DNA from 2 places in the Hathewaya limosa genome. Region 2 is predicted to be linked to the other one. Evidence: riboswitches for the same ligand, from Rfam matches in the RefSeq annotation. Region 2 holds a riboswitch; the other holds the start of a gene.
The links. A riboswitch is a leader RNA that binds a small molecule or an ion and turns the genes downstream of it on or off. The one in region 2 is predicted to bind glycine.
Positions count from the first base shown of each region.

Region 1: linked by a shared signal. The riboswitch ahead of QOZ93_RS00750 (sulfide/dihydroorotate dehydrogenase-like FAD/NAD-binding protein) and the one ahead of QOZ93_RS11860 (GrdX family protein) in region 2 are both predicted to bind glycine.

Region 1 is NZ_JAUSWN010000001.1:157,109-169,449, reverse strand. Features, by position in the region: gene QOZ93_RS14045 (TIGR01906 family membrane protein) at 1-214, shown strand, start outside; gene QOZ93_RS00760 (DNA-3-methyladenine glycosylase family protein) at 234-1,118, opposite strand; gene gltA (NADPH-dependent glutamate synthase) at 1,263-2,654, opposite strand; gene QOZ93_RS00750 (sulfide/dihydroorotate dehydrogenase-like FAD/NAD-binding protein) at 2,654-3,523, opposite strand; glycine riboswitch at 3,685-3,788, opposite strand; gene QOZ93_RS00745 (redox-sensing transcriptional repressor Rex) at 4,042-4,686, opposite strand; gene QOZ93_RS00740 (ABC-F family ATP-binding cassette domain-containing protein) at 4,966-6,885, shown strand; gene QOZ93_RS00735 (diguanylate cyclase) at 6,934-12,234, opposite strand.
Region 2 is NZ_JAUSWN010000024.1:4,419-16,759, forward strand. Features, by position in the region: gene QOZ93_RS11815 (YgiQ family radical SAM protein) at 1-645, opposite strand, end outside; gene QOZ93_RS11820 (PRC-barrel domain-containing protein) at 1,050-1,535, shown strand; gene sleB (spore cortex-lytic enzyme) at 1,751-2,404, shown strand; gene QOZ93_RS11830 (M42 family metallopeptidase) at 2,453-3,490, opposite strand; gene QOZ93_RS11835 (VanW family protein) at 3,653-5,215, shown strand; gene gap (type I glyceraldehyde-3-phosphate dehydrogenase) at 5,282-6,289, opposite strand; gene splB (spore photoproduct lyase) at 6,593-7,600, shown strand; gene trmL (tRNA (uridine(34)/cytosine(34)/5-carboxymethylaminomethyluridine(34)-2'-O)-methyltransferase TrmL) at 7,724-8,191, shown strand; gene QOZ93_RS11855 (DegV family protein) at 8,203-9,042, shown strand; glycine riboswitch at 9,287-9,453, shown strand; gene QOZ93_RS11860 (GrdX family protein) at 9,582-9,959, shown strand; gene trxB (thioredoxin-disulfide reductase) at 9,973-10,896, shown strand; gene trxA (thioredoxin TrxA) at 11,017-11,346, shown strand; gene QOZ93_RS11875 (glycine/sarcosine/betaine reductase component B subunit) at 11,471-12,341, shown strand, end outside.

The DNA.
Region 1 (12,341 bases), on a different contig from region 2:
AATTAATTTTAACTTTACCTTTAAAATTTTTCATAAAATCCTATTTAACAATAACTACTGGCTTTTTGATCCTATAAAAGATCCCGTAATAAATGTTCTTCCTGAAACTTTTTTCTTTCATGAAGGAATTTTTATATTATCAATTTTTTTATTATATTCTTTATTATTTTTTATGATTTACTCTATGAGTTTAAAAAAAAATCAAAAAAAATGAAAGTAAAATTTCTTATTTATTAAATATTAATTTTATTTTCTCTTGCATAATAAAATAAATATTGTTGTGCAAATCCAGAAAGTTCTCCAAACTTTTCTCTTGCAAATATTCGAATTTTAGGCAAAGATACTTCTGGGGCTAGGTAAAAGTATTGCATAGCCCTTTTTACCCATACATCAACTGGAAATGCAGAATATTTCTGCATAGAAAAAAGTATAATACAATCAGAAACTTTGGGACCTACACCGTTAAACTCTTGCATTTTTTTATGACATTCATCATCATTCATTTCTTTAATTTCTTCTAAATTCATTTCACCAGTATATATTTTATTTATAGTATCTTTTAAATACTTAGCTCTAAATCCTGTACTACACCCCTCTAATTCTTCTGTAGTAGCAATACTTAAGCTTTCAAGACTAGGAAACGTATAATAGGTTTTCTCTTTATATTCTAATTTTTCACCCCACTTCTCACTTATATTGCTTATTGCTTTTTTTATCATAGATATTCTATTATTGGCAGATATTATAAAGGATAGTGTTATTTCAAAAGGTTCTTGTTTTAAAATTCTTATTCCTTCTCCAAATTTAATTCCTTCTTTTAAAATAGGATCTTCTCTTAATATATCTTTTATCTTTCCGTAATCATTTTTTAAATCAAAATATTCTTCCCAAATATCATAAAATTCTTTTAAATTTGTATTATAAATAAGCATATTATTGTCTTTTTTATCCACTTCTATAACTTTTTCAAAGGCAACTCCAATATAACTTCCACTTTCAGTTTTGTTCCACCTAAAACATTGACCACACTCAAAAACATTATGTAGATCAAAATTTTTTATTTCTTTAACTATTACTCCATTTTCTATTACTTCTACTGATTCATAATCTCTATACATTTATCCTCTCTCCTAATATAACTATTTTTCACCTTGTATTTACTTATATTTTATCCCTTTACACAAAAAAATTCTCTATTTAAACAAAAATAGTTATCCTTAAATTTTTAAGGATAACTATTTTTATAAATATAATACTCAAATTTATTTACTTAACATCTCATCTATAGCATACGCTGCTTTCTTACCGGCTTCCATTGCCAATATAACTGTTGCCGCACCTGTAACAGCATCTCCACCAGCAAATACTTTTTCTCTTGAAGTCAATCCAGTTTCTTCATTAGCAACTATACATTTTCTTTTATTAATATCAAGACCTTTTGTAGTAGCTGGAATTAATGGATTTGGTGATGTACCTAAAGACATAATTACAGTATCTACATCTAAAATAAACTCAGAATTAGGAATTTCTACTGGTTTTCTTCTTCCAGATTCATCAGCTTCTCCAAGTTCCATTCTTACACATTTCATTCCTTTAACCCAACCATTTTCATCACTAATGATTTCCTTTGGATTAACTAAAAGGTCAAATGTAACGCCTTCTTCCTTAGCATGATGAACTTCTTCAACCCTCGCTGGTAATTCAGCTTCTGATCTTCTATAAACTATATGTGCTTCATCTGCACCCAATCTTAATGCTGTTCTTACAGCATCCATTGCAACATTACCACCACCAACAACTGCTACCTTATTTCCTACTTTTATTGGTGTATCATATCCCTCTTTAAATGCCTTCATTAAGTTTGTTCTTGTTAAGTATTCATTGGCTGAGAATACTCCATTTAAATTTTCTCCAGGGATACCCATAAATTTTGGAAGACCTGCACCAGAACCAACAAATACAGCATTAAATCCTTCATCTTCTAACAATTCATCTATTGTAATAGTTTTACCTATTATAACATTTGTCTCTATCTTAACACCTAATTTTTTAACATTTTCTACTTCATGCTTAACAACTGTATCTTTTGGTAATCTAAATTCTGGAATACCATAAACTAAAACTCCACCTGCTTCATGAAGTGCTTCAAATATTGTTACATCATATCCTTCTTTAGCAAGTTCACCTGCACAAGTCAATCCTGAAGGACCACTTCCTATAACAGCTACCTTTTTACCATTTTTCTCTTTTGTTTCACTAATATCAACATTATGTTCTCTTGTCCAATCTGCTACGAATCTTTCAAGTTTTCCTATAGCAATCGCTTCACCTTTTATACCTAGTACACATTTACTTTCACATTGTAGTTCTTGAGGACAAACTCTACCACAGACTGCAGGTAATGCACTATATTTAGCTATCACCTTAGCTGCTTCTTCAAATTCTCTATTCTTAACATGTTGGATAAATCCTGGAATATCTATACTTACAGGACATTTAGTGACACATCCTGGTTTTTTACAATTTAAACATCTAGAAGCTTCTTTTACAGCCTCTTCTTCAGTGTAACCTAAACATACTTCTTTAAAATTTCTTGCTCTTTCCTTTGGGTCTTGTTCTGAAATTGGAATTCTTTTCATTCTATCTACTGCCATTATTTCGCACCTCCTAAACCACAACCTGATCTTAAAGCATCATTATCTTCTTTTTCTTCAGCTCTATACATAGCTGATCTTCTCATTGCTTCATCAAAATTAACTTTATGACCATCAAATTCTGGACCATCTACACATGCAAATTTTGTTACCCCATCGACTGTTACTCTACAAGCTCCACACATGCCAGTTCCATCAACCATAATTGGATTTAAACTTACTATAGTTTTTATTCCTAACTTTTCTGTAGTTAGGCATACAAATTTCATCATAATCATAGGTCCTATTGCTACAACTACATCATATTTTTTCCCTTGATTATTAACCAATTCTTCTATTAAATTAGTTACTAGCCCTTTAAATCCATATGATCCATCATCTGTTGCTGGATATACGTTTCCTGCTACTGCTTTCATTTCTTCTTCCATTATTAATAGCTCTTTATTTTTAGCGCCTATAATAACATCTGCCTCTACTCCATGTTCATGTAACCATTTAACTTGTGGATACACTGGTGCTGTTCCTAATCCACCTGCTACAAATAATATTTTTTTATTTTTTAATTCTTCTATATCTTCACTTATAAATTCAGATGCTTGTCCAAGTGGACCAACAAAATCTTCAAAGTAATCTCCTTCTTTATAATCCATCATTCTCTTAGTTGAACATCCTATTGCTTGTACTACAATAGTCACTGTACCTTTTTCAGAATTATAATCACAAATTGTTAAAGGTATTCTTTCACCTTTTTCATCCATTTTAACTATAACAAATTGACCTGGCAAAGCTGATTTTGCTACTTTTGGAGCCTCAACATCCATTAAAAAGATCTGAGGAGCTAATTGTTTTCTTGCAACAATTTTAAACATTTTCATTCCTCCACACCTAAGTTTTTTAGTAAAAATTATAACCATTGATTAGATTTTAAATCAACATAATATTAAAATTATAAAGATTTTCTAAATACTTAATTAGAAAAATAACTAATATTAATATATTAATATTAGGAAATAAATAACGATATTTTACGCTACTTATCCCTGTCCTTTTATCTGAAAGCTTCCTTAAATCTTTTATAAAAAAATTAAGTTTCTTCTTCGATGACCAATTATGGTTCTCTCCAGGGCGGTGTCCAGTTATTGTTCAATAACCTGAAAGTTTCTGAATAATCTATAGCGACTTATTATTCGTTTCTTCTTCGGTTACTCCAAAAGGAGTATCTCCAACAACCTTCATTCACTCTCATTATAAAATTTAAAATTGTTATATATTTCACCTTTTATACTCATTTTATAATCTTATAAATATTTAGTCAATAATGAGTATAAAAATTCAAAATAAATCTTTAGAAAATTCCCATGAATTTTACTAAAGATTTTTATTTAATTTACTGGGAATCTTCACAATCATTTAATAAACATGTCAATGTAAGTAAACTTTCACTTAAATGAACATTTTCTACAACTACATCTTCAGGTACCTTAAGGTCTACTGGTGCAAAATTCCAAATACCTTTTATGCCACAGTTTACAAGTAACTCACAAATTCCTTGTGCGCTTTCTCTGTTTACACATATAATTCCTATTTCTGTAGGATTTTCTTTTAAGTAATGAGTTAAAGAATCTATATCTTGCACTTCTATATCTCTTATCTTCAATCCTATAAGTTTCGGATTTCTATCAAAGATAGCTCCTATTCTAAATCCCATTTTTTGAAAATTATCATAATTCGCAACTGCCTGACCTATATTACCTGAACCAATTAAAACCATATTATATACTTGTTTTAAGCCTAAAATTTTACTTATTTCTTCATATAAGTCTTTTACATTATACCCATATCCTTGTTGACCAAAATCCCCAAAACAATTTAAATCTTGTCTAATTTGTGACGCTGTGAAACCAATTTTTTCGCTTAATTCTTTTGATGAAATTCTATCTACTTCGTTATTTAACAATTCATTTAAATATCTATGATATTTAGGTAATCTTTTAATAACAGCCATAGATATATTAGCTTTTTTCCTTTCCACGCGAACACCTCCCTTAAACCATTATAAAATAATTTATTAACAACACAATTACTATAATATTATTATCTAATTGGAGTTATTGTCAAGTGTTATAATATACTGTAATGTAAATTTTAACACATTGTAACCTTTATTTCCTATATATATAGTTATATAATAAACATCTTATAATTATATATACTAATTATGCATAATTATGTATGTTAACTAATTCTTAGTGACTAAAACTGAAGAGTTAGATATAATATTATATATGTTAATAGAATGAAGGTGAATAAAATGATTGTACTTAGTTGCAAAGAAATTAGTAAAAGTTACGGTATAGATGTGATTTTAAAAAGTGTTACATTTAGTATAAATGAAGGTGATAAACTAGGTTTAGTTGGTTCTAATGGTGCTGGTAAATCTACTTTATTTAAAATTTTGACACATTCTCTTGAACCAGATAATGGTGAAATATTTATAGATAAAAGTAAACAATTAGGTTATTTGTCTCAGCATCTTTCACTAGAATCTGAAAATACTATTTTTGAAGAAATGTTAAGGGTATTCGATTCTTTAATTAAATTAGAAGACAAGTTAAAAAAGTTAGAAGAAGAATTAAATTCTCCTTACGATGAAGTAGATGAAAACCATTATAATAACTTAATTAAAACTTATACTACAGCACAAGAAACTTATGATATAAAGGGCGGATATACATATAAAGCTGAAATATATAAAGTTCTATATGGATTAGGTTTTGTAGAAAATGATTTTAATAAAAAAATTAACATTTTAAGTGGTGGGCAAAAAACACGTGTTGCTCTGTGCAAGCTATTACTTACCAATCCAGAAATTTTATTATTAGATGAACCTACAAACCATTTAGATCTTGATGCTATAGAATGGTTAGAAGAATACTTAAAATCTTATAAAGGAACCATTATCGTAATATCCCATGATAGATTTTTCCTAGATGCTATAACAAATAGAACTTTAGAACTTATTAATGGAAAAATCCAAGACTACAATGGAAATTATACTAAGTTTATAGAACTTAGAAAAAAGAACTTTGAAATTCAACAAAAAGCTTTTGAACAACAACAGGAAGAAATTAAAAGACAAGAAGAAATTATAAAACGTTATAAGTCTTTTAACAGAGAAAAAAGTGTTAGAGCCGCTGAAAGCAGACAAAAAGCTTTAGATAAAATTGAAAGAATAGATGCTCCTGATAAAGAAACGAAATTAAAACCATTTACTTTTAAAACAGATCTTACAAGTGGAAATGATGTTTTGATTGTAGATAAACTTTCTAAAAGTTTTGGAGAAAAAACTTTATTTACAAATTTAAATTTAAAAATTAATAGGGAAGAAAAACTTGCACTTATTGGTGAAAATGGTAGAGGTAAGACTACTTTATTTAAAATAATTATGGACTTTATAAAAGCTGATGGTGGAACAAAATGTTTAGGAAGAAATGTAGAAATAGGATATTATGATCAGGAACAATCTAATTTAAATCTTAATAAAACTATTTTAGAAGAAGTATGGGATGATTTTCCTGAATTAACCATGACTGAAATTAGAAGCGCCCTGGCCTCTTTCTTATTTATGGGGGACGATGTTTTTAAAGTTATTTCTTCTTTAAGTGGTGGTGAAAAATGTAGAATAAATTTATTAAAATTAATGCTAAAAAAAGCTAATTTCTTATTATTAGACGAACCTACCAATCACTTAGATATTATATCTAGAGAGGCTTTAGAAGATGCCCTTTTAACTTATGATGGTACAGTTTTAGTAATATCTCACGATAGATACTTTTTAAATAAAGTTGTAAATAAAATAATTGAACTTCAAATAGATGGAATTAAAGAATATCTTGGAAATTACTCTTACTATATAGAAAAGAAACAAAATCCAAATAGATTTCAAGATATTGAAGAAGAATCTGGCGGAAAAACAAAAACTCAAATTAACAATGAGAAAAAGAAAAAACGAGAACAGGAAAAAGAAAATAAACAGAAAAAACTTAGAATAAAAAATATAGAGAAAGACATAGCAAGTTTAGAATCTGAAATTTCTTCTCTTCATGAAGATCTTTGTAAAGAAGAAATTTATTCTAATCCTGAAAAAACTATAGAAGTTAATTCTTCTATAACAGAAAAAGAAAACATACTTCAAAACCTTTATAGTGAATGGGAATCCTTATTAGAATAAAAACTTAGCTATCTCTAAAACTTTAGAGATAGCTAAGTTTTATTATTTCTAATATAAGTTACAAAGTATATTAGCTATTATATTAACAAAATTATATTCTTTAGTTGTAAACTCTTGAACTTTAATAGATACCTTTAAGTACAACAAACTTATTACTTCTTCATTCTTAATTAAAGGACAAATAATACTAGAATATGCATCTACTCTATTACCTATATAACTTTTATATTGACTTTTCTCCCAATTAATCGTAACAATACCCTTTTTATTGTTAACAACCTCATTCATTAATTTTTTACTAACAAACTTACTTACATTCTTTTTATCTTTTATAACGTACATTTTTTCTGAATATGAAAGATCATCCTCAACATCATATATCGCTATATACTGCCCCCTCATTATATTAAGTAAATCATTTAATATAATGTTTAATTTTTCTTTTTTATCTTGTTTTTTATTTAAAATTTCTATACATCTTAGCATGAAATTAATATTTTCATACTCTTTAACCTCATTATTTTTTATGCTCCATATAAGTTTATTATTATTTTTTTCTTCATCTTTAAAACTCTCATCCCAAATTACGCTCTTATTTTTCCCAGTCTTTTTAGCCTTATATAACGCCATATCTGCCTTATTTATAAGATGCCAAAGTTCTATTCCCTGACATGGATAAGTAGATATTCCTGCACTAATACTTACCCTTATATTATTGTTTATACATTTATCATTATATATTTTTTTTCTTATCTTTTCTGATAATTTAAATGCTTGATCACAATTACATTTTGGAAGTATAATTAAAAACTCTTCTCCTCCGTATCTACCTACATATTGATTAAGAGTTATTTGTGAAAAAATAACATCACATACTTCTTTTAAAACTTTATCTCCTCTTAAATGTCCAAATTCGTCATTTATACTCTTAAAATTATCTATATCAATCATTATTATTGATACTTCTTCTTTTCTTAATGCCGCTTCATTTAGAACATTTCCTAACCTTGATTCCATAGCGCTTCTATTTAATGTTTTAGTTAATTTATCTATGTTAGAATTTAATTCTAATATATAATTTTTAACTACATAGTTTAATATTTTTTTCATTTTCATACATTTATATGCATTATCTTTATTAATATCATCAATAATTCTATCTGTTTCTATATAAAGATAAGTTTTAACATTATCTTTATTTCCAATTGCCTTATTATACAATGGCATACAAAAACTTTTCTGTAAATCTAAAAATAAATTATTAGGCTGTATATTTTGTATATATGTATCATCTACTATCATTGGTTTGTCACAATTTTTACATATAACATTTATAAGTGAATTAGGTAAATCTAATTTATTATTTGTGCTCATTAAAATTTCAAATTTATTTTTTTCACATTTAACTATAGCTCCAAAAGTACCCAAACTGGTCCATGTTAAATATTTTAAAATATTATCTAAGTTTATTTTAGAATCTTCGGCTATTTCACCTATAACCTCATTTATATCTTCTATTTTTGTTCCAATAAATTTTGCATGTTCTATCTTATAATATTCTTTGAAAGCCCTATTATTAAATATTTCTTCCAAATAATTGTAATCCAAATAATTATCTTGCCAGCTTAATCTACTTTTCTGTTCAATTTTAATGTTTTTTTGTGTATTAAATTTACTTTCAATTAAACTAATACCTTCAAGACATTCAATTAAATTATTATATTCTATAAACTTATCCCTATATATTAAATCCATATTTTTTAAAATATATCTTATTTGCTTATATGCATAAAAATAATTATTTATAGAATTATAAAAATCTTTATTTTTATAATAATTACCTATTTCTATATATATTTTACTCATCATTAAATGATTAACCTCATTTTGAGCCTCTTGTAAAGCTAACTTCAAATATTTTAATCTCTGCTTTTCTTCACAAAATGAAGTTATAAAATATTTTTTACTTAAGTGAGTATATTTAAAATCACCTTGTTCTGTTGTTTTTAACTCCTCATAAACCTTGTTTATAAAAGGTTTACTCTTTACCACTATAATACCTAAGTTAACTAAAAACTTTCTTTTTTCTAAGATGTCCTTACAACTTTTTATTCTTTTTAATAATTTAATAAATGCTTCATCCTGTAATTTTTTATCTTTACTTCTAAAGTAAATTTTTATAAATTGTAGTATTTGGTTTATAAGAAAAATTTCTACTTTATCGGTCTCACTAAGATGATTACTAGAATTTAAAATAAACTCAGTAAATCGCTGTATTTGTTCTGTGCATTTTAAATTAAAAAAGTAATTCATAGACCTAACATAAAAATCATTTTTTATAATTTCAGGATAATTGCTATTTATTATAAACTTGTAAGATAACTGATAATATTTATGAGCTTCTTTAAAATTATAAATTTCACTGTTTATATTAAACAATAAATTATACGCTATAATGCATTCTTTCTGTGATTTATATTTTTCCGATTCACTTAAAATTAACAATGCATACTCTTTAGCTTTTTTAATCTTACTTATTTTTATATAAAGATTAACTAAATTATATAATGGATATAATTGTTCTTGATACCCTCCAGTAATTTGATGTATTTTAAGACATTTTTTTAATAAAGATTCACATGCTTTTAAATTGTGTTTGAAATAAATCTCTATTATAGATAAATTATTTAAAACTTTAGCTAGATTTTGACTTTGTTTATATTTTTCAAATATTTTACGTGATATTAGATAATTATTATATGCCTCTTGTAAGTTTCCATTACCATATTCTATATTTCCTAGTATAAAATAAAACTTTCCTGAATATTTTTCATATTTTCCTGAACATAATGGCAAAATTTCATATGCTACTGTCTTAGATTCATTAAGCTTACCTTTTTTTAAGTTTACTGTACTCTGAATCTGTTTATATTTTATGTATCCTTTTTTATAAACGGTCTTACTTAGCATATTTTTCACTACATTCATAAAAATGCTTACTTTATTTAGATCTTCCTTTTCTATAAATATAAAAATCATCAAGTTTAAAATGTCTATTTTTTTATTATTACTTCCCATTTCTATTGCCAAATTAAGACATCTTTTATAATACAATAACGCTTTACTTAAATCATTTTGTATAAATAATATATATCCCATTTTTTTACTTAAGGTATATATTCTCGATTTTGCACCATTCACAATTTCTAAATTATCTAAAGCCTTTTTTATGTAAAATTTTTCATTTTCTAAATCATATTTATTTTTATAATTATTAGCAAGTATACAACTATATTTTATAACCTTATTAAATTGTTGACTTTTTTCCAGATGATATATAAGTTGATCTAAATTTTTATATTTAGTTTTATAATTTATCTCAATATATTTTACAATATTATTATGTTTTTCTTTCTTTTCCTCTTGGCTCATCTGGTTATATATTATAGATTTTAAAATTTTATTTACAAAAGAACCTGTTTTTAGTCCATTTTTATCTGTAACTTGTAAAATCCCTTTAGAAATAAATCCCTTTAATACACTTTCTACATTACCTCCTATAATGTATTTAACATACTTTATGACTTCATTTTTAATTTCATTCTGATTAAAAACAGCTATGTATTTTAATACTTCTAATTCGTTTTTACTTAAACCTTCTAATTGATTCAATAATATTTTTTGAACCTCACCAGAAATTTCATATTTCTTAAATTTTTTCTTATCTAGATTCCAATGTCCATTTTCATTCACATAAAAAATCTTTTTTATATAACAATCTTTTATAATTTCTAAAATAATTTTAGGATTCCCACAAGTTTGATCTTTAAAACAATCTACTTCTTCAATATTTACTTTATTTGAATTAAAGATATTTTTTAAATACATATGTATTTCCTGTTTATTAAATCCATTTAATGTTATTATTTTTCTTTTTTCTATTTTAGAAATTTTATATATGAAATCTTTAAACTGATAATTTTCTTTAAGTTGCTTATTAGAATATGATATTATAAAACTTAAATTTTTTTTATCTAAGGATTTTTTATATGCCCTAACATTATATTGCACAAATTCTAAAAATAATTTTGAACAATAACAGATATTATCAATTAAAAATACAACATTTTTTGTATTAATAACCTCAAAAATAAAATTAGATAGACTACTTAAAATTTTTTGTTTTTCATTTAGGATATTAGTCATATCTATTCTATCTTTTGAAAATTCTTGTACTACAGCACCTAAATCTTTTTTATATCTATTTATAGTTTCCCTATCACTTATATTTATAATATTTTTTAAGAATTGTGCAAAATCCTCATAACCTTTCTTTGTAAAATCTTCTTCATAATATAATGAACATACTTCATACTTTTCATATTTTAATTTTTCTTCTATTTTTTTTATGAAACTTGTTTTACCTATTCCTAAAGTACCTTTAATTTCTATTATTCCTTTATTATTTTTAACATTATCTATAACTTCATTTAATTCACCAGTTTTTCCTATAAAACTTGGATTAAAATTTAATCTTTCTAATTCATTAAACTCAAATTTACTATATTGTTTATTAAACTCTTTATTAATAGTTTGTATAATTCCATTAATACTCTTTACACCTACAGTATTACCCTGTATCATACTTGAACATATTTTTAATAGTTTTTTAGTAAAATCTTTTGAAAAAATCAAAGATCTTTCATTTAAATTAATACATTTTTTGTTATAATTATATATATTATTAAAATCAATTTTATCCTTAAATATTAATTTAATTCCTATAATCCCTAGTGAATAAATATCATCTATATATAATATACTTTCCCTTATATTAGTTTGATTAAAAACTTTAAATTCATTTTTAATAGGTTCTTCAATATAAGCTTTTTTCTTATCTCTTATTTCTTTTATCTTTAAGCTAGTTAAATCTAAATATTTATAAACATAGCCTTTAAGATGAAGATAATTGATACCTTTCAATATATCTACATATAAGCCTAAAAATTCTTCTTCTGAAACCTTATCTATTTCATCTATTAAATCTTTTTTATTTTCTATATACTCTGCCGTATAGTAATATATATTTTTTAAACTTTTTTCATTATTAATTGAACTTATTATTCCAAAGTCATAAACTTTACAAATATATTTAGTATGAATATTAGAAAAATTTTCAAAATTATGCTTTAATTCACTTATTTTTTTCTTTGTATAATGATTTTCTTCTATAACATTCATAATTTTTAATTTTCCATTTTTATCCTCATCGCATACTAAATAAGAAGAACAATAATCAAATTTTTCTATAGCTTTTACTATTCTAAACCTATTATTAACAAGTTTCATTGTCTCCCCTCTTCGCCCTATAACTTGTAATTAACTTCTTTTTTTTAATAATTATATCATAAAATTTATCTATACTCTCTATACTTATTAAAATTTCGTATAATAAA
Region 2 (12,341 bases):
TATGTAATTATCTAAATTATCCAAAGAAGATCCCTGATAAACAGTTCCTCGTATAGATTTAATTTCTTTAACATCCATTCCATAATGAACAAGATTAGCTATTTCTTTAATGGGTTTTTCACCCATACCATAAATAAGTAGGTCAGCTTTTGAATCTAATAGAACACTTCTTCTAATTTTATCACTCCAATAATCATAATGAGCAAATCTTCTTAAACTAGCCTCTATTCCTCCTAAAATAATAGGAACATCTTTATAAGCCTCTTTTGCTCTATTAGAGTATACGATTACAGCCCTATCAGGTCTATAGCCAGACTTACCTCCTGGAGAATAAAGATCATCATGACGTCTTTTTTTAGCTGAAGTATAATGATTAACCATAGAATCTATATTACCTGAATTTATTAAAAATGCATGTTTGGGTTTGCCTAATTTTTTAAAATCATCAACACTATGCCAGTCTGGTTGAGCTATTATACCAACAGAAAAGCCTTCCTTTTCTAAAAGTCTACCTATTATGGCAGTACCAAAGGAGGGATGGTCAACATAAGCATCACCAGTTATTATAATGAAGTCTAATTGTTTTATACCTCTTTTAGCCATATCTTCTTTTGAGATTGGCAAGAATTCCTTATTTAAATTCATATTTATTTCCCTCGCTATATAGTATTACTTAAAATTATACATAGTAAATATATTAACACAGGGCAATTTAAATATAAAGTGTAAAAATACAGTAACTTTCATATTATAGATAGCTATAGAGAGATTTAATTAAAAAGTATACGTAAATGGAAAAGTAAACAAAAAGTTTTATAATGCTTGAAAAGATTAAGACTTTAACATATAATTATAAGATAATGTAGTAAAAAATAAAATTAAAAGAGGTGAATTGTTTAAATGGACGCAGGGCCTAGTTGTAAACAAATTTTATTACAATTAAATATGGAGATATAGAGGTAAAGCGTTATTTAGCAATTTAAATTTAAGCATTAAAAACAATATTAAGCTTAGTAAGTTTTTCCTCTATATCATTAGGAGGAATTGTTATGCAAAAGCTTACTAAATTTTCTTTTAAGGATCTTTTTAGAAAAAGAGTTTATAATAAAGATGGAGAGTTTATAGGAATTCTTTTAGACTTTTATATTAGTGATGAAGGAAAGAAATCTAGAGTCATAGGATATAAGATAAAAAAAGATATGCACATCTTTAATTGTGAATTTAAAGATTTAGAAGTTTATAAGGATGGTAATGATATTTATATTTTAGGTATTGAGCAAAGAGAAATGATACTTATTAATTATTCATACCTTCTTAAAGATAGACTTTTTAACAAAGTAATTATGAAACCTCAAACTGGAGAGGTTATTAAGATAAGAAACTTAAAATTAGAAAAATACTGTGGTGAAATAGTAATTTCAACTTTAATATATAATAAAAGAGAAAATAATAATTCTATTTTGAAAAAAATATTAAAAAAGTTTAATACATCTGAAATTGAGTTTGATAGAATAAACCAATTTAGTGTACAGTAGAATTTTAATAAAAAATAAATAACATTATACAATATGGAACACAAGATTTATTTATTAAATCTTGTGTTTTTATATATTTATTTAAAAAAAATGAATTTTTTTATGCTTTTAACACAAAATATTCTTAAAGGAATTTGTGTTGGGAGGTTTAAATTTTGGAAAATAATAATAGCAGATTAAATATGTCTTTGTTTTTAATTATGATTTTTATAGTTATGTCTGTTTTTGGAATTGTATTTATGCAAAATATACATACAAAACAAACTGCAGCTGTACCCTATAGTTATGGATCTACCTCTGATACGGTAAAGGAAATTCAAAGTAAATTAAAAAGTTGGGGTTATTATAGTGGGGAGGCGGATGGAATATATGGGTACAAAACCTATGAAGCTGTAAAGTATTTTCAACAAAAAAATGGATTAAGCATAGATGGTGTAGTGGGAAGCAGAACATTGGCAGCGTTGGGGATAAATGAAACAAGTAATACTAGTGGGAATTATAGAGTATATAATGCTACTAACTCAGAAGTAACACTGTTGGCTAGGGCTATAAATGGAGAAGCTAGAGGAGAGCCTTATGAAGGTCAAGTGGCTGTTGGAGCCGTAATTTTAAATAGAACTAGAGATCCACAATTTCCTTCAACTATAGCAGGTGTTATATATCAACCAGGAGCATTTACAGCTACAGTAGATGGTCAAATAGATGCACAAGTAGAACAAAGTTCCATAAATGCAGCAAGAGATGCTTTGAACGGATGGGATCCTTCGGGTGGAGCTATATATTACTTTAATCCTGAGAAGACAACAAATAAATGGATTTGGTCTCGTCCTTTAATAAAAATAATTGGTAAACATAGATTTTGTAAATAAAAAAGTCCTTTATAGGACTTTTTTATTTACTAATAGGAAATGTAATAACTATAGTTGAGAATATTTTACTACTAAATCTAAAGTAGCTAAAATTGAATCCATATGAGTTCTTTCATAACCATGTGAAGCAAATATACCAGCTCCAATTAATCCAGCCTTTATATCATTACCAGATCTTAATGCAGAAGATGCATCAGAACCATAATGAGGATAAGTATCTACCTTATATGGAATATTTTCTTTTCTGCAAAGTTCAACTAATCTTTTTCTAAGTTCAAAATCATAAGGACCAGATGAATCTTTGGCACATATGCAGACATCGTATTCAGTAGAATTTTGATCAAGTCCTGGACAACCCATATCAACAGCTATAAATTCCTTAGTATGTTCAGGGATAGCAGCTGAAGCACCATGTCCAACTTCTTCATAGTTACTTATAAAGAAATTTAAAGTATGAGGTAAAGTTATATTATTTTCTACTAAATATCTCATAGTATATAAAAGTATGCTTACGCTTGCCTTGTCATCTAAGTGTCTTGATTTTACGAAGCCACTTTCAGTGAATCTAGTTCTAGAATCAAAGGATATGAAGTCTCCAACATCTATACCAAGTTTTTGAACATCTTCCTTAGAAAAAACTTTTTCATCTATGATTACTTCCATGTTGTCTAAAGATCTTTTTAATTCATCGGCTTCATTTCCACTTATATGAGTAGAAGGTTTTATAGTTTGGATAGTTCCACTATATCTTGTATTATCCATAGTATGAATAATACAATTTTCACCTTCTATAGAATTCCCCATATATCCACCTACAGAAGTTAACTGTAAGGCACCAGTTGATTTAATACCTTTTACTATAGCACCAAGGGTATCTACATGAGCTGAGAAAGTTTTTGCATAAGTTTCATCTTTACCCTTTAAAGTTGCAATTAAAGCACCTTTGTTAGTGGATATATATGGCACTTTTAAAGCGTCTAATTCTTTTTTTACATAATCCATAACTTCTTCAGTATAACCGGATGGACTAGGTATTGTTAAAATATCATGTAAGTATTTTTTTAATATGTTTAAATCATATGACATAAAATCACCCCGTAAAATAAAAATTTAATTGGAAATAAAATTTAATATATTAATATTTTAACATATACTCCTACTAAATCAAACTAAAAAAGTAGGTAAGAATATATGAATAGAAAAATTTTTATAGTATAATAGAGATGTGGGCAGAAGGGAGTTAAAAAAATGAAAAAAAACAAAACTAATGCTATTATTATAAGTACTATTGTAGGAATTATATTTTTAATTGGGGCATTAGGTATATACATATCAGTTACTGTTAATAAATGGTCAAATAATATTTATCCAGGTGTAGTGGTAGATGATACAAAATTAGCAGGTAAATCTAAAGAAGAGGCATTAAAAATATTAAAAGATAGGTATGAACACAGAATACTTAAGAAAAAAATTATAATTGTAGCTAAAGATAAAGAGTATTCTATAGGCTATAGTGATTTAGAGCCAAAATACAATTTAAAAGAAATTGTAGATCAAGCTATGAGCTTTGGAAAAGATGTTAGTGCAATTGAAAAATTCAAATCTATTTATATGAAAACACCATGTAACATAAAGATAAAATTTGATTATAAAGTCGATGTTATTAACAATGTTATACAGAAAATAAAAAGGGATGTAGATAGGAAACCTATAAATTCTAAATTAAAAAATGTAGGTAATAGTTTTGAATTTACACAAGAATCTAATGGATATAAACTACAGGAAGATAAGTTAAAAAAAGAAATATTATCACAAATAAATGGTAGGATAGATAAAGAAGTAATAAAAATAAATGCACCTATTGAGGAAACAAAACCTAAGATAACAAAACAAGAATTAAGTAAAATAGATGCAAAAATAAGTTCTTATACTACTTCATTTAATTCTTCACAGGGAAGAGTAACTAATATTCAACTTGCAACAAATAGTATAAATGGTACTGTACTTATGCCTGGAGAAACTTTTAGTTTTAATGATACTGTAGGTCAAAGAACAGAAGCAAGAGGATATCAGAAAGCTCATGTTATTGTAAATAATGAATATGTAGATGATTTTGGGGGAGGAATTTGTCAGGTTTCTAGTACTCTATATAATGCCATAGTAAGAGCTAATATAGATCCAACAGAAAGATATAGTCATACTATTGCATCTTCTTATGTTGATATAGGACAAGATGCTACAGTAAGTTGGGGAGGACCAGACTATAAATTTAAAAATACTTTAAAATATCCTATATATATAGAAGGATATGCTTCAAATTCAAGTGTTTCATTTAATGTATACTCAAATAATGAATTAAATAAGTATAGCTATAAAATTTACTCAGCTGATAAAAAAACAGTTGAACCAACAGTTAGTATAATAGAGGATTCTAGTTTACCAGAAGGTCAAGAGACATATGTTAAATCTCCATATACAGGTCATTCAGCAACTGTTTATAGGGAAATTTATGAAAATGGTAAATTTGTAAAAAAAGAGGTTTTATATAAAGCTAATATAGCACCAGTTAATGGTATACTTAAAAAAGGAACTAAGAAACCAGAAGTAAAAAAAGATGATGCTAAAGACAATTCAACTACCAATAAAGATATAAAAAATAGTAATGAAAAAAATAATGGTAAAGTTGATCAAAAAATAGATAATAATACTAATAAAAAACCAAATAATAATGATGATAAGAAAAACGAACATAATAAAGATGTAGAACCAAATAAGAATGTACAAAATAATAATGATGTAAAAAAACCTTAATCATATGATTAAGGTTTTTTATTTGAAACTTTATAGAATTAAATTATAAATAATAAGTTGATAATATTACTTAATTTTATTTATTATATATTGAACAAGGTCAACTACTCTAGTAGCATATCCCCATTCATTATCATACCATGCTGCTACTTTAATCATATTTTCTCCAATAACCATAGTTGATAAAGCATCTACTATAGATGAATGAGGATCACCAGTATAATCAACGGAAACTAATGGCTCTTCTGAATAGCCTAAAATACCTTTCATAGTTTCTTTAGAAGCTTTCTTTAGAACTGCATTTATTTCTTCAGCAGTAGTTTTTTTAGAAACTTCACAAACTAAATCTGTAATAGAAACTGTAGGGGTTGGAACTCTTAGTGCATATCCATTTAACTTACCTTTAAGTTCTGGAATTACAATACCAACAGCTTTGGCTGCACCAGTTGTAGTAGGAATAATAGATTCGGCAGCTGCTCTAGCTCTTCTTAAATCTTTATGAGTTTTATCAAGTATATTTTGATCATTTGTATATGAATGAACAGTTGTTATGAAGCCTTTTTCTATGCCAAATGCATCATTTAAAACTTTTGCTACAGGTGCTAAGCAGTTAGTAGTACAAGAAGCATTAGAAATTATAGTATGCTTGTCCAAATCTAAGGTATCTTCATTAACTCCTAAAACTATTGTAGCATCTACATTTTTACCAGGAGCAGTTAAAACAACTTTTTTAACACCCTTTTCTACATGTCCCATTAATTCTTCTTGTTTTTTAAATTTACCTGTAGATTCTATTACTATATCTACATCAACTTCATTCCAAGGAATTTCTTTAGGTGTACTGTTTCTAAAGATTTTTATAACATGTCCATCTATTATAAGTTCATCATCTTTATATTGAACATCTCCTCTATATCTTCCAAAACAAGAATCATATTTAAATAAATGACTTAAAGTTTCTGAATTAGCTCTAGCGTTAATAGCTACAACTTCTAAGTCCTTGTAGTTGTTCTCCATAATTATTCTAAGAACACATCTTCCGATTCTTCCAAAGCCGTTAATTCCTATTTTCATTTAAAATAAGCCTCCCATGATATTGATTTATAATATGATATATTAAAAAATATGTATTTAAAGTTATATGATGTACAACAATTAACGTATTGTATATATTATATATATTAAAAAACTATACTATTTGTCAATAGTGTAACTCATATATAATATTAGGATACTCTTAATAAAAATGAATTAGCTTAAAATAGCTTTTAAATTTTAGGTTTTTCGTAATTTTCTATTTTTTCTATTATATATATTTTTTTAGGGTAAAATAATAAAAATGAAATATTTATTATTTAAAAAGTATAGGGAGGAACTATGTTTATACCTGAAAAAGTAATAATAGAAAAAAAGGCTTTAGAATATGAGTTAGGAAATACGCTTCTAAAATATTTTAAAGAAAACAATATAGAAGTTGTTATAAATAGTAGTAATAGAATTACCGGTATAGGAGGAAAAACACCTTTAGAAATGTATAGTAAAGGGAAGAATACTTTAGTAGTAGGTATAAGAAAAGATTTAAAATTTCAAAGTTGTAAACCTTCAGCACATTATCAATTACCGTTAGTTACAGGGTGTATGGGCATGTGTGAATATTGTTATTTAAATACTCAATTAGGTAAAAGACCGTATATAAAAATTAATGTTAATATAGATGAAATATTAAATAGAGCAAAACAATATGCAGATGATAGGTTACCAGAGAATACTATATTTGAAGGCGCTGCTACATCAGATCCAATACCTGTAGAACCATATACGCATGCATTAAGAAAAAGCATAGAATTTTTTTCAAAATCAAATAACATGAAATTCAGATTTGTAAGCAAATATGATGATATAGAAGGATTAATTGGAATTAAACACAATAACAAAACAGAAGTTAGATTTAGTATAAACACAAATTATATTATTAAAAAATTTGAACATAAAACACCTCTATTAGAAAAACGTATAGCTGCAGCTAAAAAACTTTTTGATGATGGATATAAAATAGGATTTCTTATTGCACCAGTTTTTATATATGACAATTGGAAAAAAGAATATGGTGATTTAATAGAGCGTGTAGGAACAGAGTTTAAAGGGAAAAATATTACATTTGAAATTATTAGTCATAGATTTACAAGTAGGGCTAAAACTAATATTTTAGATGTATTTCCTCAAACCAAACTTCCAATGAATGAAGAAGAACGAAAATTTAAATATGGTCAATTTGGTTATGGAAAATTTGTGTATGAAAATGCAATTATGAATGATATAAAAACATTCTTCACAAGTCAATTAAATCAATATTTTGATCATAATAATTTAATTTACATTATTTAAAAATTATTAAAAAATTAAGGTTAATTTAAGTAAAATTTTATTATATAATATACAATAGATGTTGTGGTATAATATACAAGTATTATAATAAAATAATTTAGGAGAGTAAGAGGGGGAAAAACAGTGAATCTTAATATAGTATTATTTCAACCAGAAATTCCTCAAAATACAGGTAATATAGGAAGAACTTGTGTACTTACAAATAGTAAATTACACTTAATAAAACCTTTGGGTTTCGATATAGATGGTAAAAGTGTAAAAAGAGCAGGTTTAGATTATTGGAGTCAATTAGATTTGGAAATTCATGAATCTTACGAGGCTTTACGTGAAAAATATAAAGATAGTACTTTTTATTTTTGTACAACAAAAGGTAGTAAACCATATTCAGAGGCTAAATTTAAAGAAGGAGATTTTTTAGTTTTTGGAAGAGAATCTTCGGGATTACCAGATTATATAAGGGAAAATAATAAGGAAACTTGTATTAGGGTACCTATGATAAATACAACGACTAGATCTTTAAATTTATCAAATACAGTTGCCGTAATAGCATATGAAGCTTTAAGACAGATTAATTTTCCTAATATGAAATAGGAGGAATTAATGTGAATAAAATAAAAGTTATAACAGATAGTACGGCAGATATACCTAAAAGTGTTTTAGAGGCTAATGGGGTTGAAGTTCTGCCTTTAATAATTGATTTTGAAGGAAAAGACTATGTAGATGGTGTTGACATAAATTTCACTAAGTTAGCACAAATGATGGAGTATTCAGATGAGTTTCCTAAAACAGCAGGAATTAATCCACAAAGATTTATGGAATGTTATAAAAAGTACTTAGATGAAGGGTATAAAATTATATCTATACATTTGTCATCAAAAATGAGTGGAACTTGTCAAGCGGCTTTTATGGCAAAAGAAATGCTAGAAACAGAGGATATAGTAGTTATAGATAGTTTGAATGTAACTAGTGGATTAGGATTATTAGTGTTGAAGGCTTGTAAGTTAAGAGATCAAGGAATAGAGTTAAAAGACATAGAGAATTCCATAAAACAAACAATTCCACATGTAAAGAGTTCCTTAGTATTTGGATCTTTAGATAATTTAGTAAAGGGTGGAAGATTATCTAAAGCAGCAGGAATAGTTGGTAACCTTCTTGGCATAAAATTAATATTAGAAGTTAGTGATGGAGAAATGAAGGTTAGAGAAAAGGTTAGAGGAACTAAAAAAGCAGTGAAAAATGCTATGAGTTACATTGAACAAAAGGGAATAAAAGAAGATGAATATACTGTATTACTAACATCTGGTGATGAGGAATTAAAAAATTTATTTAAGAATTCTTACGATAAGATGAAAACAGATTACATAGAAGCAGAAGTAGGGTGTACTGTAGGAGTTCATGCTGGTACATCTGCTTCTGGAATATTTTTTATAGAAAAATATTAATTAAATGCTATATATATACAAATAAAAGGAATAAAAAGTAAAATGAAAAAAATGTAAAAACGGCTGAAAGCAAGCAATTGTGTGATAATTTTAACTATTATAGGAATTTCAAATAATACTATTGATAAAATAAATAAATAAATTTAGAAAATTTATAGAAATTTGTTTTATTATATTGTATAATTAAATCATCAAGTGAAACAAACAATAAATACATTAAAAAAATATAAAAAAATGTTTCTGGATGAAGTTTTCGAGAGATGATTTTAAGACTGTTTATTGCTAATCAGAAATGACCTAAATAATTGTTAAACAGTATGCACTTAATGCACTTAAAATAGCCGAAGGAACAAGTATTTTATCTAGCCGATAAGATATGAAATTCTCAGGCAAAAGTATCGGGAATGGACAGGACTCTGGAAAGCGAAAAAGCACCGACGGAGTAATTCTCTCAGGTACCAAGACAGAGTTAAAGGCTAACAAGCTTTTAATTCTGTCTTTTTGTATATAATTTTATAAAGTGTTTTATGGAGGAAAAAGTGGTAGAACAATTATTTATTATAACTAATAATCCATTAAGTAAAAAGAATTTTTCTTCACAATACGAGGTTATATTTATAGAGGGTCCAGTAGAAAAGGTTTATACAATGGTAAGAGATAAAATACATCTTGGGCATAAATTACTTACACACCCATTGATGAGTAGTATAAAACCTAATGAAACACCTTACAGAACAATTTGTTTATCTGTAAAAAGGGTAAAAGGAACTGATATGGATTCAGTACTATTAATAGAAAATAGTATTATGACATTGAAAAAGTTTTTGAACATATCACCACTTCCTAAATATACTGAAAGCGTTTTAAATGATTTTCAACTTATAGATTATGATTTAATAAATCATGCTTTAAATTAAAGGAGGCAAAATCATGTCAAAAATATATGATACTATAATAATTGGTGGTGGCCCATCAGGACTAGCAGCAGGCTTATATGGCGGAAGAGCTAGAATGAACACATTATTAATTGAAAGAGCTAAATTTGGTGGACAAGCAGCAACTACTGAAGAATTAGAAAATTATCCAGGTTCAGTAGAAGATAAGACAGCATCATTAATAACTAGAATGAAAACTCAAGCTGAAAGATTCGGAACAGAAATCGTTAAAGATGAAATAGTAGAAATTTCTTTAGAAGGCGATATAAAAGTATTAAAAGGAAGAAATACAGAATATCAAGGAAAAACAGTTATAATTGCAACAGGAGCTAATCCAAGATTATCTGGTTTCAAAAATGAAGTTGAATTAAGAGGTAAAGGAGTTTCCTATTGTGCAACATGTGACGCAGATTTCTTCACTGATTTAGATGTTGCAGTTGTAGGTGGTGGAGATTCAGCTTTAGATGAAGCTTTATATTTAACTAAGTTTGCAGAACATGTTACTATCATTCATAGAAGAGATGCTTTCAGAGCAAACAAAGCAGTTCAAGAAAAAGTTTTAAATCATCCAAAAATCAAAGTTATATGGAATGCAATAGTTGAAGAAGCTATAGATGATGATGGTATTTTAGGTGGATTAAAACTTAAAGATAAAGTAACTGGTGAACAAAGTACTTTAGAAGTTGACGGATGTTTCGTATTCGTAGGATATAATCCAAATTCAGATTTATTTAAAGGCGTAATTAACATGACTGAAAGAGGAGATATCATTACAGATGCAGACATGCATACAAATATAGAAGGTGTATTTGCAGCTGGAGACGTTAGAGAAAAGAGTTTAAGACAAGTTATAACAGCAGCTGCTGATGGAGCTATAGCAGCAACTCAAGCTGAACATTATGTAGAGGATCATAAATAATTTTAAATCAGAAATGATTAAAATTTTTTAAATAAAATTTTCAGACTATAAATAAAATTAATTATTTATAAAATAATACTACACTCTTAGGATGTGTAAAATTTATAGGAGGGTATTAAAATGATAGAATTAAGTAAAGAGAACTGGGAACAAGAAGTTGAAAAAGCAGACAAACCTGTATTTGTAGATTTCTGGGGAGATAAATGTGAAATTTGTAAACAATTAATGCCAGGAGTACATGGTTTAGAAGAAAAATATGTTGATAAAATTAAATTCTGTAGTTTTAATATATCAGGAGCAAGAAGACTTGCAATAAAACAAAAAGTTTTAGGACTACCAACAATGAAAATATACAAAGATGGAGTTGCTGTTGAAACAATTACTCCAGATAAAATCGCTACATTAGATGACATTGAAAACTTTATAAAAGCATATTACGAAACTCTATAATTCGTAATTCACAGTGAATTTCTATAATTGTGATATTAATGTAGGGGGAGTAATCCTCTCCCTATATGAAATATAAATTGTAAATTAGACGTATTTACTCAATATTTTCCGGGAGGTGAACCTTATGCGTCTTGAATTAGGTAAAATATTTATAAAAGATCTTCAATTCGGCAATGAAACAAAAGTTGAAAATGGAGTACTATATGTTAACAAAGAGGAATTATTAAAAGAAATTGGTGGAGATGACAGAATCGCTAGTATCGATTTCGAAATTGCTAAACCAGGTGAAAATGTTAGAATAATTCCAGTTAAGGACGTTGTAGAACCAAGAGTTAAGGTTGAAGGTAAGGGAGGAATATTCCCTGGCTTCATAAACAAAGTTGATACAGTTGGTTCAGGAAGAACTCACGTATTAAAGGGAGCTGCAGTTGTTACAACTGGTAGAGTTGTTGGTTTCCAAGAAGGTATCATTGATATGTCAGGAGAAGGAGCTAAATATACTCCATTCTCAAAAACTAACAATTTAGTTATCATAGCAGAACCAAAAGAAGGAATCGATCAACACAGTCACGAAGAAGCAATCAGAATGATAGGTTTCAAAGCTGCAACTTATCTTGGAAAAGCTGGTAAAGATGTTGAGCCAGATGAAGTTAAAACATATGAAACATTACCATTGTTACAACAATTACAACAATACCCAGAATTACCAAAGGTAGTATATGTTTATATGTTACAAAGCCAAGGATTACTTCACGATACTTATGTATACGGCGTAGATGCTAAGAAGATAATTCCTACATTAATGTACCCAACAGAAGCATTTGATGGTGCTATAGTAAGTGGTAACTGTGTTTCCGCTTGTGACAAAAACCCATCATATGTTCATATGAACCATCCAATTATCGAAGATTTATATGAAAGACACGGAAAAGATATTAACTTCATAGGTGTAATTTTAACTAACGAAAACGTATACCTTGCAGATAAAGAAAGAT